2 regions of the Neisseria sicca genome follow, and region 2 is predicted to be linked to the other one. Evidence: predicted binding sites of a transcription regulator. Region 2 holds the regulator's gene; the other holds the start of a gene.
What was found. The regulator sigma-54, encoded in region 2, starts transcription at its own class of promoters, with help from an activator protein. The targets are predictions, from matches to a motif close to CTGGCACGCTTCATGCTT.

Region 1: J7445_RS12050 (pilin) is a predicted target of sigma-54. The motif match lies at 2,452-2,469, and genes of this name have one in related genera.

Annotation. Positions count from the first base shown of each region.
Region 1 is NZ_CP072524.1:2,552,698-2,560,003, forward strand. It holds gene recG (ATP-dependent DNA helicase RecG) at 1-1,519, shown strand, start outside; partial or broken gene J7445_RS12045 (IS5/IS1182 family transposase) at 1,818-1,955, shown strand; gene J7445_RS12050 (pilin) at 2,641-3,099, shown strand; gene J7445_RS12055 (pilin) at 3,195-3,674, shown strand; gene tyrS (tyrosine--tRNA ligase) at 4,018-5,313, opposite strand; gene J7445_RS12065 (acyltransferase family protein) at 5,375-7,021, opposite strand; gene J7445_RS12315 (acyltransferase) at 7,053-7,196, opposite strand.
Region 2 is NZ_CP072524.1:1,893,410-1,900,715, forward strand. It holds gene J7445_RS08850 (LysR family transcriptional regulator) at 1-482, shown strand, start outside; gene J7445_RS08855 (KdsC family phosphatase) at 727-1,263, shown strand; gene lptC (LPS export ABC transporter periplasmic protein LptC) at 1,260-1,841, shown strand; gene lptA (lipopolysaccharide transport periplasmic protein LptA) at 1,822-2,352, shown strand; gene lptB (LPS export ABC transporter ATP-binding protein) at 2,445-3,179, shown strand; gene rpoN (RNA polymerase factor sigma-54) at 3,424-4,776, shown strand; gene hpf (ribosome hibernation-promoting factor, HPF/YfiA family) at 4,843-5,157, shown strand; gene J7445_RS08885 (GntP family permease) at 5,656-7,041, shown strand; gene J7445_RS08890 (gluconokinase, GntK/IdnK-type) at 7,276-7,306, shown strand, end outside.

The DNA.
Region 1 (7,306 bases), 660 kb from region 2:
TGCCTTATTGGGTCGTCTGAAACTGCCGCACCTCGCCGAAAGCCTGCGCCTTTTGCATTCGCCGCCGCCGAGTTTTACCATCCACCAGCTTTCCGACGGCGCGCTTCCTGCATGGCAGCGGCTCAAATTCGACGAACTTTTGGCGCAACAGCTTTCCATGCGGCTGGCGCGGCAGAAGCGCGTCAGCGGCACGGCGGCGGCATTGGGCGGCGACGGCACGTTGACCCAAGCCCTGCGCCACGCCTTACCGTTTGCCCTGACCGATGCCCAAGAAAGAGTCGTGTCCGAAATCCGCCGCGACATGGCGCAAACCCATCCCATGCACCGCCTGCTGCAAGGCGATGTCGGCAGTGGCAAAACCATTGTCGCCGCCTTGTCCGCGCTGACCGCCATCGAATCCGGCGCGCAGGCGGCTGTGATGGCGCCGACCGAAATCCTTGCCGAACAGCATTTCATCAAGTTCAAACAATGGCTCGAACCTTTAGGACTCGAAGTCGTCTGGCTTTCCGGCAGCCAGCGTAAAAAAGCCAAAGACGAAGCCAAAGCCAAACTCGCCGACGGCACCGTCAAAATCGCCGTCGGCACGCACGCCCTGTTTTCAGACGACGTCGAGTTTCAAAATCTAGGTTTGGTGATTGTGGACGAGCAACACCGCTTCGGCGTCGCCCAACGCCTCGCCCTCAAAAACAAAGGGTGCGACGTCCACCAGTTGATGATGTCCGCCACCCCCATCCCGCGCACGCTTGCCATGAGTTTCTTCGCCGATTTGGACGTGTCCGTCATCGACGAATTGCCGCCCGGGCGCACCCCGATTAAAACCCGCCTCGTCAACAACGTCCGCCGCGCCGAAGTCGAAGGCTTCGTCCTCAACATCTGCCGCAAAGGGCAGCAGGCATACTGGGTCTGCCCACTGATTGAAGAAAGCGAAACCCTGCAACTGCAAACCGCTACCGAAACCCTCGAGCAGCTTCAGGCGGCATTGCCCGAACTCAACATCGGCTTGGTACACGGGCGCATGAAAGCCGCCGAAAAAGCCGAAGTCATGGCTCAGTTTGCCGCGGGTCGTCTGAATGTATTGGTCGCCACCACCGTCATTGAAGTCGGCGTAGATGTGCCCAACGCCGCCCTGATGGTGATCGAACACGCCGAGCGCATGGGCTTGGCGCAGCTTCACCAATTACGCGGACGGGTAGGGCGCGGCGCGGCAGAAAGCGTATGCGTCCTCCTATTTGCCGAACCCTTGAGCGAACTCGCCAAAGCGCGGTTGAAAGTGATTTACGAACACACCGACGGCTTCGAAATTGCCCGCCAAGACCTCAACATCCGCGGCCCCGGCGAATTTCTCGGTGCGCGCCAAAGCGGCGTCCCCATGCTGCGCTTTGCCAACCTTGAAGAAGACCTGCACCTCTTGGAACAAGCGCGCGAAATCGCCCCCTTGCTGATTGAACAAAACCCCGAAATCGTCGAAGCGCATCTGGAAAGGTGGCTTGCCAGCAGGGAAGGGTATTTGGGCGTGTGAGGTCGTCTGAAAAACAATCCCGCCATTTTTACCTAATGCGCCGTCATTCCCGCGCAGGCGGGAATCCAGACCTCTTTTTCAGAGATATTCAACGATTACCGCAGTATGGACTTTACCCACAGATATGGTTTGCAGAAATATCAGTTGCGGCGGGTCTTTATATATTCTCGCGGGCAAAGCCCACGCTACGGCAGCCGCTTGCAGATACCCGCAAGTCATCTGAAAAAACAGTTCCTACATCCCTGCCTGCTTCGCCGTCATTCCCGCGCAGGCGGGAATCCAGACCTCTGATTTTCAGAAATATAGTGGATTAAATTTAAATCAGGACAAGGCGACGAAGCCGCAGACAGTACAGATAGTACGGCAAGGCGAGGCAACGCCGTACTGGTTTAAAGTTAATCCACTATATTCAACGATTACCGCAGTATGGACGTTGCCCACGGATGCGGTTTGCAGAAATATTGGTCTCGACAGGGCGTTTATGTTTTACCGGCGAAACCCGCCATATTTTCAGACGACGTTTTTAGTCAAATCAAACGTTCAAAAATAAACTAAATATCTATAATTCGATTTTGAAAATTACCGTTTATCCGAATTAAAATCCGCCTATCAAATTTGTATAAAAAAATAACATAAAATCATCATATTAAAAATATAAAAAACTTCAAAATACCGCTTATCTAAAAACGATACCGCTTATCAAATCCATTTCAATATTATTAAAATAGGTATGAAAGTGACGAAATGCGTCATATGACATAAAACGTTTCCCTTTTCTTCTCAAAAATGACAAAACACGTCATATCCCCCCAAAAAATCCCACGTCATAAAAAAGCCCAAATCTGCCCGAAAAATCCTTCAAAACAAATTTAAACCTATTAAAAACATAAAATTACAAAATATTTTCATAAAAAATCCAAAAAAATCCAGACTTGGCACATCCCCTGCTTGATACATTACGTCCGGCAAGGGAAACGAAGCAACAAAGCCCGAACCGGGAAGCTGTATATTCCTTCTACTTGATGGTTTTACTCATAAACAAGCAGAGCCAAACACATTACGGTTTTTTTAACAACAAACATTTTTTTATTCACAACACTTTTTTAACTGGAGTTTATTAAATGAAAGCAATCCAAAAAGGTTTCACCCTGATCGAATTGATGATCGTAATCGCAATTATCGGTATTCTGGCAGTTATCGCTCTGCCTGCTTACCAAGACTACACCGGTCGCGCACAAGTTTCTGAAGCAATTACCCTGATGGAAGGTCAAAAATCTGCAATCGTCGAATATTACGCAGATAAAGGTAAATGGCCTACAAGCAATACTGACGCAGGTATTGCGGCTGCTACAGACATTAAAGGTAAATATGTTGCTAAGGTTGAAGTTGGTGCAAACGGTGTGATTACCGCAACAATGAATGCTAAGGATGTCAATAATGACATTAAAAATAAAACAGTAACTCTTCAGCCTGAAAATAAGAATGGTGCAGCGGCTTCTGCAGGTTCATTCACTTGGAAATGTGTTAAAGGTACGTCCAATGCCGTTCCAGAAAAATTCCTGCCTTCTTCTTGCCGTTAATTTTTTAGTATAAGAGACGCAAGCTAATAAAGCGGAAGGGTTTTCCTTCCGCTTTATTACTAAGTAATTTTTACAACAGCCATTTGAATCACGATATGAAAAAGAGTCATCAGAAATATACAAAGCCATACGGCTTTACATTGCTGGAATTAATGATTGTTATAGGGATTATTGGGATTCTCGGTATTATGGCGCTTCCCGCATATCAAAATTATGTGGCACGTGCCCAGGTTAGCGAAGGAATTATGCTTGCCGCCAGTATGAAAGCTGAAGTGGAGGAAGCTTTTGCCGATAAGGGAAGTCTGCCGATTAAGGTAACCGTTTCGCAAAAAGACAATGCCGGAAGTTATGTCAAAGTTGTCCGGATAGAAGATGATGGGACTATTGTTGCTGCAATAGGCAAGGAGGCAGCAGTGCCGATCAAGAATACTGAAATTTACCTGATTCCCAGTTTCGCCGTATCGGGGACGGGAACTAATCCTAGAGGCAATACCGTATGGTCTTGCAGCGGAACCATGGACGAATATTTCCTCCCTGTCTCCTGCAAAGGTGCCAAAAAACAAAAAACGCCATAGAACAAGCTGTGGCTCGCATTTCCGCCAACAGCGTGTGTGGCTGCACCTATACGGCTGCTGCGTTGCATGGGTGCGCGTGCCTTTGACAACGAAGCGGCGTAGCGTGGGCTTTGCCCACGATAGGGGCGGGTAAAAGAGGGCGTCTGAAATTTTGGGTGTGGTTGGTGGGCAAAGCCTACGCTATGGCTTGGGTAGTTGATGGTGGTTAGTTTTGTAGGTGTATCGGATTGCAGTACAACAAAATCTGAATTTTTCAATGTTAGGTTTGACAAATCAACTCTGATTAAAAACAAAAAGGTCGTCTGAAAACGGATTTCAGACGACCTTTGTTATTTATTAAGGCTTATTTCCAAACCAAGAGCGCGTGGTTGCGTTTGCCGCGCCGTACGATGGTGTATTTGCCGAAGCGTTTGTGCGCGTCGGTCAGCAGATAGGCATCGTCGGGGCGTTCGGCGGAGTGGTTCGGGTTGTTCGATTCGGCGGCTTGGCCGTTGAGCAATACCGCTTTGCTGTTCACAAAACCGCGCGCTTCTTTGTTGGAAGATGCCAAGCCGGTTTTAACCAAGGCTTCGACAACGTTGAGGTCGTCTGAAACTTCAAATGCGGGCAGGCCGTCGAGGGCGAGCTGTTCGAAGTCGCTTTCAGTCAAGCTGCTTTGGTCTTCGGCAAACAGGCTTTCGGAAATGCGCTGCGCGGCTTGCAGGGCGGCTTCGCCGTGAATCAGGCGGGTCATTTCTTCGGCGAGGATGCGTTGCGCTTCGGGCTTGGTGCCGCTGGCTTGGTCTTTTGCTTCGATGGCGTCGATTTCCTCGATAGATAGGAAGGTGAAGTATTTCAAGAATTTATACACATCGGCATCGGCAACTTTCAGCCAGAACTGGTAGAACTGATACGGCGAGGTTTTCTTCGCGTTCAGCCATACCGCGCCGCCTTCGGTTTTGCCGAATTTGGTGCCGTCGGATTTGGTGACCAGCGGCAGAGTCAGACCGAATACTTGTTTTTGGTTCAGACGACGTGTCAGATCGATACCGGCGGTGATGTTGCCCCATTGGTCGGAACCGCCGATTTCCAAAACCGCACCATGACGTTTGTTCAATTCGGCAAAGTCGTAGCCTTGCAGCAGGGAGTAGGCGAATTCAGTGAAGGAAATGCCCACATCGTCGCGCTCGATACGCTGTTTGACGGATTCCTTGTTCAACATGGCGTTGACGGAGAAATGCTTGCCGATGTCGCGCAGGAAGTCGAGGCAGTTCATGCTGCCGAACCAGTCGGCGTTGTTCGCCATAATGGCGGCGTTTTCGCCTTCAAAGCTCAAAAACGGTTTCAGTTGGTTGCGGATGCTTTCTACCCAGCCGGCAACGGTTTCGGCGGAATTCAAGCTGCGCTCCACCGCTTTGAAGCTGGGGTCGCCGATCATACCGGTCGCACCACCCACCAAAGCAATCGGCGTATGTCCCGCCTGTTGGAAACGGCGCAAAGCCAATACGGGCAACAAGTGGCCGATATGCAGGCTGTCGGCGGTCGGGTCGAAACCGCAGTAGAGGGCGATTTTTTGTTCGTTCAACAAAGCGTCTAAGGCTTCGATGTCGGTAGTTTGCGCGATAAGGCCGCGCGATTGTAGGTCTTGAATGACGCTCATCGGTATCTTTCAAAAAAATTAGCGGTTTTGCAAACCGCTAATTGTAACAAATTTAATCGGATCAATGGCTATGGTGCGTATCGAGGAGTTTATTCTCTTCGGAAAAAAGTTTCGCCAATTCTATTCCGCCGTAAGGGTTGATATGGTCGTTATCCGAGTAAACCGGTAATCCATTGATTTTAAAGTTTTCTGGGATATAGGCGGCGGCATCGATGATATGGACATTAGGATATTTGGCTGCCAGTTCTTTAATGCGGTTATTGCCTTTCGTGGTCGCTTCATCGTTTGAATGCAGGTTTTGGCTATAACCCGGTATACGGGAGGACAGCATATAGGCGCGCAGGGCGTTGTAAGACAAGGTTTGGTTGTCCGTCATGAGGTAAACAATTTGTTTCTCAGAGGATAGTGTTTGTAGCATGATGTCGAATTTTTTAAAGAAATCATTATCATAAGAAAGAGAATTGCTGTTTTCCGGCATTTGGCTTCCCCAACGCATCGCCAAAAGCACTTTTGAATATCGAGGCAGATGCTCTTTTGCGTACTGATAAACGGCGCGGCAGGAAGCATTTTTTTTGAACACTCGGGCTGAGTAGCCTTCTACATAGGCGCAACTGTCGGCAGAGACCATAGTTGCGGACCATTTTTCTTTTTTACCCACGCTATCGAAGAATGTTTTGTATTGGTCGGCGTGAGAGTCGCCCAAAATCAGTAATTCCGGCTGTTTTTCCATATCGCCCCAAAGGCATTGTTTGTCGGTATTGTTATGGCAGGAGGTGTAGGAACGTGCCAATCCCATACGGTCATATTGCGCCATAAATGGCAGTTTCATCGCGAAAAAAGAGCCCACGGTCAAAATCAGCATGGGGAGGGCGTAAATCCATGAGACAGATTGTACAAACGAACCTTTCCAATTTTTAAACGGTTTTTCTATGCAGTAATAAGAAATCAAGGAAAGTACCACCATCAGGACGATCGCTGCCGCTGTTGAATAAGGAGGTAGGTTGTCCGGACCGATATAGTGCATAAAAGCCAATATAGGCCAATGCCACAGATAAAGTGAATAGGAAATCAAGCCGATGGCAACGGTAATTTTCCATTGGAAAAATTTTTTAAGCGGGTGTTCGAAATGATTGAAATAAATCAGTGCTGCCGAAGCCAGGCAAGGAATCAAAGCGGCAGGGCCTGGAAAATAAGCGGTTTGTTCCGTGTAGGCAAACAGACAGACGAACAGTATGCACACGGAAAATAAAGCACCTGCGGCAGCATATTGCTTACCGATACAAAGTTTCTGCTGTTGTTGATATTGCATCCACACGGCTGTCAGCGATCCGATCAGCATTTCGCAGGCACGCAGATGGGGGAGGTAATATTTATCCAGTGAAGAAGGCATAAAGGAAGCGGCGAGACTTAAGGCACATAGAGTAATCAGGAAACCGAATTGAACACGCCAGCTTTTGCGGACGACGAGCAGCAGCAATATCGGAAAGATAAAGTAGTATTGTTCTTCGACCGATAAAGACCAGATATGGAGCAGAGGTTTTTCTTCCTGTGCCGGATCGAAATAGCCTTGTCCTTTTGCGAAATACAGATTGGATGCGAAACCTAAAGCAGCCAGTGCGGACTTCCATAAAAGAAAGAAATCATCTTTGGTGAATAAAAGAAAGCCGCCTATTAACGTTACCGTTAATACGGCAAAAAATGCGGGCAAAATCCGTTTGATGCGGCGGATATAAAACGTTTTAAACTGAAATCACGAAGAAAATATCGACACCGAGAAAACCGCCCGGCAACCAGTTTTTTTCGATATGAAAGGCTACGACGGATAAGACGGCAATGGCGCGTAATGTATCAATATCAGGACGGTAAGATAAGACTTTACTCATAATATTTTTTACTTTAAATAGAGCCAGCAATGCAGAGGTCGTCTGAAAGATAATTTTATAAGGGTTAATGCTTGTTCAAATCGGGTATAGGGTATGTGGGTGGGCTGCTT
Region 2 (7,306 bases):
CCGAAAAACAAAACGGCATCAGCTTCCGCCCCCTGTTTGCCTACGAAATGGTCGGCATCTGCGCCCAAGACCACCCGCTTGCCGCCAAAACCGTTTGGGAAGCAGAAGACTTCATCGGTGAAACCCTCATCACTTATCCCGTTCCCGACGAAATGCTCGACCTGCCCAAAAAAATATTGTTACCCAAAGGCATCAATCCACCGCGCCGCCGCAGCGAACTGACCATCGCCATCATCCAGCTCGTCGCCAGCAAACGCGGCATCGCCGCCCTGCCCTACTGGACCGTGATGCCCTATCTCGAAAAAGGCTACGTCGTCCACCGCCAAATCACTGCCAACGGTCTGCAAAGCGAACTCTACGCCGCCACGCGCACCGAAGACGCAGACAAAAGCTATCTCGACAACTTCTGCCAAATTGTCCGCGAACGCAGCTTCGCCGACCTCCCCGGCTTAAGCGAACTGACAATGCCCGGACAGGATTGATGTTTTCTTGAAACAGGGTGTCAAGGCATTCACGCACTTCGATTTCAATATCAAAAGGTCGTCTGAAAACCCAAATCTCAGGTTTTCAGACGACCTTTGCCCGACAGACACATATTATAGAGTTATAAAGCAGCCCCATGACCGTTAAACCGCATTAATCCCCACAAACACAGGCTAACCGTTTTCAGACGACCTTTATGTTAGAATAGGTCGTCTGAAACCTAGCAATCCGCAAGGAAACACTATGCAAACCTTAGACCCCGAGCTGCAACAGCGCGCGGCGCATATCAAGCTGCTGATATTGGATGTGGACGGCGTTTTGACCGACGGCCGCATCTTTATCCGCGACAACGGCGAAGAAATCAAATCGTTCCACACGCTGGACGGACACGGCTTGAAGATGCTTCAGGCAAGCGGCGTGCAGACTGCGGTTATCACAGGTCGGGACGCGCCCTCCGTCGGCATCCGCGTCAAACAGTTGGGCATAAATTACTACTTCAAAGGCATTTCGGACAAACGCGCCGCCTATGAAGAATTGCGCGCGCAGGCGGGCGTAGAAGAAGCCGAGTGCGCCTTTGTCGGCGACGACGTGGTCGATTTGCCGGTGATGGTGCGCTGCGGATTGCCGGTTGCCGTGCCTGACGCGCATTGGTTTGCGCTGCAACACGCCGCCTATATTACGAAACATGCGGGCGGCGCAGGCGCGGTGCGCGAAGTGTGCGACCTGATTATGCGCGCGAAAGGTACGCTGGGCGCGGCTTTGAACGAGTACATCAAATGAAAGTAAGATGGCGGTACGGAATCGCATTCCCTTTGGTACTGGCGGTCGCGCTTGGCGGATTGTCGGCATGGTTGGGGCGCATCAGCGAAATCGACATTGAAGAAGTCAAACTCAACCCCAACCAGCCGCAATATACGATGGGCGGCATAGACGGGCGGCGGTTTGACGAACAAGGTCGTCTGAAAGAACATCTGAGCGCAAGAGGGGCGAAACAATTTCCCGAAAGCACCGACGTACATTTCGAGCTGCCGCACCTCGTCTTCTTCCAAGAAGGCAGCCGGCTTTACGACGTCGGCAGCGACGAAGCCGTGTACAACACCCAAACCAAACAACTCCTGTTCAAACACAACGTCGTCCTGACCAAAGCCGCCGATGCCAAGCGGCAGGCGGGCGTCGTCAAAACCGATCTCCTACACGTCGATACCGAATCGCAATACGCCCAAACCGACACGCCCGTTACCTTCCAATACGGCGAATCGAGCGGCAACGCCGAAGGTCTGACGTATGACCACAAAAAAGGTTTGTTGAACTTCCCATCCAGAGTGAAAGCCACGATTTATGATACAAAAAATATGTAAGGTATGTGTTTTAACCGCATTTTTCGCCACCGCCCCCGCCTACGCCCTGCAAAGCGACAGCAAGCAGCCGATACAGATTGAAGCCGACCAAGGCTCGCTCGACCAAAACAACCAAAGTACCACCTTTACCGGCAACGTCATCATCAAACAAGGCACGCTCAACATCCGCGCAGGCAGCGTCAACGTCTCCCGCAACGACAAAGGCGAACAGTTCATGAAAGCCAGCGGCTCGCCCGTCCGCTTCAGCCAGACGCTCGACGACAACAAAGGCACGGTTAACGGACAAGCCAACAACGTAACCTACTCCTCCGCCATCAACCTCGTTACCCTGACCGGCAACGCCAAAGTCCAACGCGGCGGCGATGTAGCCGAAGGCGCAGTCATTACCTACAACACTAAAACCGAAGTCTATACCATCAACGGCAGCTCCAAATCAGGTGCCAAATCCGCCGCCAAATCCGGCAGGGTCAGCGTCGTCATCCAGCCGTCCAGCACCCAAAAAACCAAATAACCCGCATCTGACAACACCAAAGGTCGTCTGAAAACCAACATAGCAAGCCCCAAAAACACATTTTCAGACAACCTCCGAACCAAGAGTCATTTATGAGCGAAAACACCAGCCGCCTCGTCGTTCAAAACCTGCAAAAAAGTTTCAAAAAACGCCAAGTCGTCAAAAGCTTCTCCCTCGAAATCGAAAGCGGCGAAGTCATCGGCCTGCTCGGCCCCAACGGTGCAGGCAAAACCACCAGCTTCTACATGATCGTCGGACTCATCGCCGCCGACGCAGGCAGCGTTACCCTCGACGGACAAGAACTGCGCCACCTGCCCATACACGAGCGCGCCCGCTTAGGCGTCGGCTACCTGCCCCAAGAAGCCTCAATTTTCCGCAAAATGACCGTCGAACAAAACATCCGCGCCATTTTAGAAATCAGCACCAAAGACAAAAGCCGCATCGACGGCGAAGTCGAAAAACTGCTTGCTGACCTCAACATCGGCCACCTGCGCCACAACCCCGCCCCCTCCCTGTCCGGCGGCGAACGCCGACGCGTCGAAATCGCCCGCGTACTCGCCATGCAGCCGCGCTTCATCCTCTTGGACGAACCCTTCGCCGGCGTCGACCCCATCGCCGTCATCGACATCCAAAAAATCATCGACTTCCTCAAATCGCGTGGCATCGGCGTACTCATTACCGACCACAACGTACGCGAAACCCTCAGTATCTGCGACAGAGCCTACATCATCAGCGACGGCACCGTCCTCGCCTCCGGCAAGCCGGACGACTTGGTCAACAACGAACAAGTCCGCTCCGTCTATCTCGGCGAAAACTTCAAATACTGATTTCAAATACTGACCATGACAAACCGCACAATCAATTGTGCGGTTTTTTTAAATGACGAAACCACCCAAAGTAAGTTGACGCATGAAGTGTAAAGTGTTGAAATACACATATCGAATAAAAAACAGCGTTCCCCAAAACGCCAAACACACCATAAAACCTTTTCAGACGACCTCTTTGCCATCGAACCAAACCCGAGGACAAATGCCGTCCGAAATATAAAAAACAATCAACATACATTGCACCATGACCTTACTCGGCCTCAAACTCAGGCAGACCCAACAACTCAATCAACGTCTGCAACAATCCCTGCGCATCCTGCAAATGTCCGGCATCGAACTCGAACGCGAGGTCGAAGACTGGTTGCAGGACAATCCCCTGCTCGAACGTCCCGAAACCGACGAATTTGCCGACGCAGAGTTCAATCACGGCACCACCATACCGCGCAGCAACCACCTCGGCGGCGACGATGCCGAAGACGCGTGGCTCAACATCGCCAAAGAAGAAGATTTCAACCAATACCTGCACTCCCAAGTGTGCGAACACCCCCTTTCCGACAAAGAAGCCGCCTACGTCCACATCCTTATCGACTTCCTGGACGACCAAGGCTATTTCACCGACAGCATTCAAGACCTTATCGACAACACACCCTTGGAATGGATGCTGGACGAAGACGAACTGCAAAACGCCCTCGACCTTTTGCAGACCTTCGACCCGCCCGGCGTTGCCGCCGCCGACCTGACCGAATCCCTGATGCTCCAACTCATGCGCCTGCCCGCCAGCCCCGCGCGTCAGGCGGCCGCCCACCTCATCCAAAGTTCGCTGCACGATTTGGGCAAAAACCGCAAACAAAACATCATCCGCTTCCGCAAACTCTTTCCCGAAATCGACAGCGAAACCATAGAAGCCGCACTCGACATCATCGCCACGCTCAACCCCTACCCCGCCTACGGTTTCGCCTCCTCCGAACCGACCGCTTACATCCAGCCCGACGTTTGGGTCAAAGAAGGCAAAGACGGCTGGAAAGTCATCGGCAACGAAGCTGCCTGGCCCAAACTGCAACTCAACCGCGAATACTGTGAACTCATGAAATCCGCAGAAGACGGCGCACCCGAGTGGAAAGAAAAAATCAACGAAGCCAAGCAGCGCATCGACTCCCTCGAACTGCGCAAAAGCACCGTCATCCGCCTTGCCGAATACATCGTCAAAAATCAGGAAGACTTCTTCATCTTCGGCGAAATCGGACTCGCGCCCATGCTCATGAAAGACGCAGCCGCCGAATTGGGGCTTGCCGAAAGCACCATTTCGCGCGCCGCCAACCAAAAATATTTGTCTTGCCCGCGCGGACTATTTGCGTTACGCTATTTCTTCACACAGGCAGTCAATTCCGAAGGCGACAAAGAAGGCCTGAGCCAAGGCGCGATTAAAGCCGTTTTGGGGCAGATTATCGAAAACGAAGACAGCAGCAAACCCCATTCCGACGAAACCCTTGTCCGCCTCCTCAAACAACAGGGCATAGACATCGCCCGCCGCACCGTCGCCAAATACAGGGAATCGCTCGACATCCCGCCGGCACACAAACGCAAACTTACCGAATGACAGTTTTAAACCGCAGTTTTCCCGTTCCGTTTCTGACGGACTGAACCCCACCGAAGGAGCTGTATTATGAATCTGAAAATCACCGGTCTGAATTTCGACGTTACCGAGGCCATCAAAAACTACGTTTCCGAAAAATTGGAACGCATCAACCGCCACGCAGCCAACGCCATTTCCGTTACCATCACCCTTTCTGTGGAAAAACTCAATCAACAGGCTGAAGCAGACATCCATCTGGCGGGCAAAGACCTCCACGTCGAGGCCGTTGAACAAGACATGTACGCCGCCATTGATGTTCTGATGGACAAGCTCGACCGTGCGGTGCTGAAACATAAAGAAAAAAGCGGCGATGTCCGCAACACGGTAAAACCTGCCGCAGAATAAGCCTTGATTCAATAATAAAAACGTCGTCTGAAAATTTTCAGACGACGTTTTTTGTTAGCCAGTAATCTAGGGGCTGAACATAATGATTTGAATCCCACATAGGCGTTTTTCTGCTGGCAAAACCCACGTCATATTGGTCAACAAGCATTGCAGTATGTTAGCCCCATCAGGACAAAATTTTGAAAAATCATTGTATTTAAAAAAGAAACTGTTTTCTTATTCTGAATCCATGTCGGATTAGAAAAATAGAAAATATCCACGCCTGCCTTCTTTGTTCATGAAAGCAAACTACGTTTTCAGATGACCCTCCCTCTCTTACCAAGAGTAAATGACACCGCCCGACTTACTCTCATTATTCAAATCCATTTGAAAAAATAAATACTTAAACCCATCCGAAAACCCGCCATACCGCCCCGTTGCAAATCATGCTATGGTCTATTTGATACGTTTGAAAAACCTTAACTACCTTGTATTCTGATTACAAAGAAAGGCTTCAAAATGGACGGTTGGACTCAGACCTTGAGCGCGGGCTGGCTGCTGGGTATTGCGGCGATGGCGATTGTGCTGATTTTGCTGTTGATTGTGAAACTGCGTGTCCACGCACTGTTGACCTTGGTGTCGGTGAGCCTGCTGACGGCGGTAGCGACGGGGCTGCCGATGGATAAGATTGTGAACGACGTTCTGCTGAAAAACTTCGGCGGCACGCTCGGCAGCGTGGCTTTGCTGGTCGGTTTGGGCGCGATGCTCGGGCGGCTGGTGGAAACTTCGGGCGGGGCGCAGTCGCTGGCGGATGCGCTGATTCGGATGTTCGGCGAAAAACGCGCGCCGTTTGCTTTGGGCGTGGCTTCACTGATTTTCGGCTTCCCGATTTTCTTTGATGCGGGATTGGTGGTGATGCTGCCGATTGTCTTTGCGACGGCGCGGCGCATGAAACAGGACGTATTGCCTTACGCTCTGGCGTCTATCGGCGCGTTTTCGGTGATGCACGTTTTCCTGCCGCCCCACCCCGGCCCGATTGCGGCTTCGGAATTTTATTCGGCGAACATCGGTCAGGTGCTGATTTTGGGGCTGCCCGTCGCCATGTTCACTTGGTATGTCAGCGGTTATCTACTGGGTCAGGTTTTGGGACGCACCATCCGCGTGCACGTTCCCGATTTGCTCAGCGGCGGCGCGGTGGACAACGACCAGCCGCAAACGCCTGCCAAGGCTTCGACCGTGGTCGGCATTATGTTGATTCCTATGCTGTTGATTTTTATGAACACAGGTCTGTCCACCTTAATTAGTGAAAAAGTCGTCAGCGCGGACGAACATTGGGTACAGGTGGCGCGCATGATCGGCTCGACTCCGGTCGCACTGTTGATTTCGGTTTTGGTGGCGCTTTATGTTTTGGGCAGCAAACGCGGCGTGAAGGCGAGCGCACTGGAAAAAACGGTGGACGGCGCACTCGCCCCCGTCTGCTCGGTCATTCTGATTACCGGCGCAGGCGGCATGTTCGGCGGCGTGTTGCGCGCATCGGGCATCGGTCAGGCGTTGGCGGACAGCATGGCAAATTTGGGCATCCCCGTATTGCTGGGCTGCTTCTTGGTGGCTTTGGCGTTGCGCATCGCGCAAGGTTCGGCAACCGTTGCGCTGACGACTGCCGCCGCATTGATGGCACCCGCCGTTGCCGCCGCAGGCTTCAACGACTGGCAACTCGCCTGCGTCGTTTTGGCAACCGCGGCAGGCTCGGTCGGTTGCAGCCACTTCAACGACTCGGGCTTCTGGCTGGTCGGCCGCCTTTTGGATATGGACGTACCGACCACGCTGAAAACATGGACAGTCAACCAAACGCTGATTGCCGCCATCGGCTTTTCAGTGTCGGCGCTGCTGTTTGCCGTGGTTTGAGGTCGTCTGAAAACGGTTTTGAGACACTCTAAACCGTCTGCCCGACCTTATATAGTGGGTTAACAAAAATCAGGATCAGGCAACGAAGCCGCAGACAGTACAGATAGTACGGAACCGATTCGCTTAGTGCTTCAGCACCTTAGAGAATCGTTCTCTTTGAGCTAAGGCGAGGCAACGCCGTACCGGTTTAAAGTTAATCCACTGTATCTTTCCACTCAAACAAAGGAAGAAAACATGACGACGCATTTTGTGATGATGGGTGTTT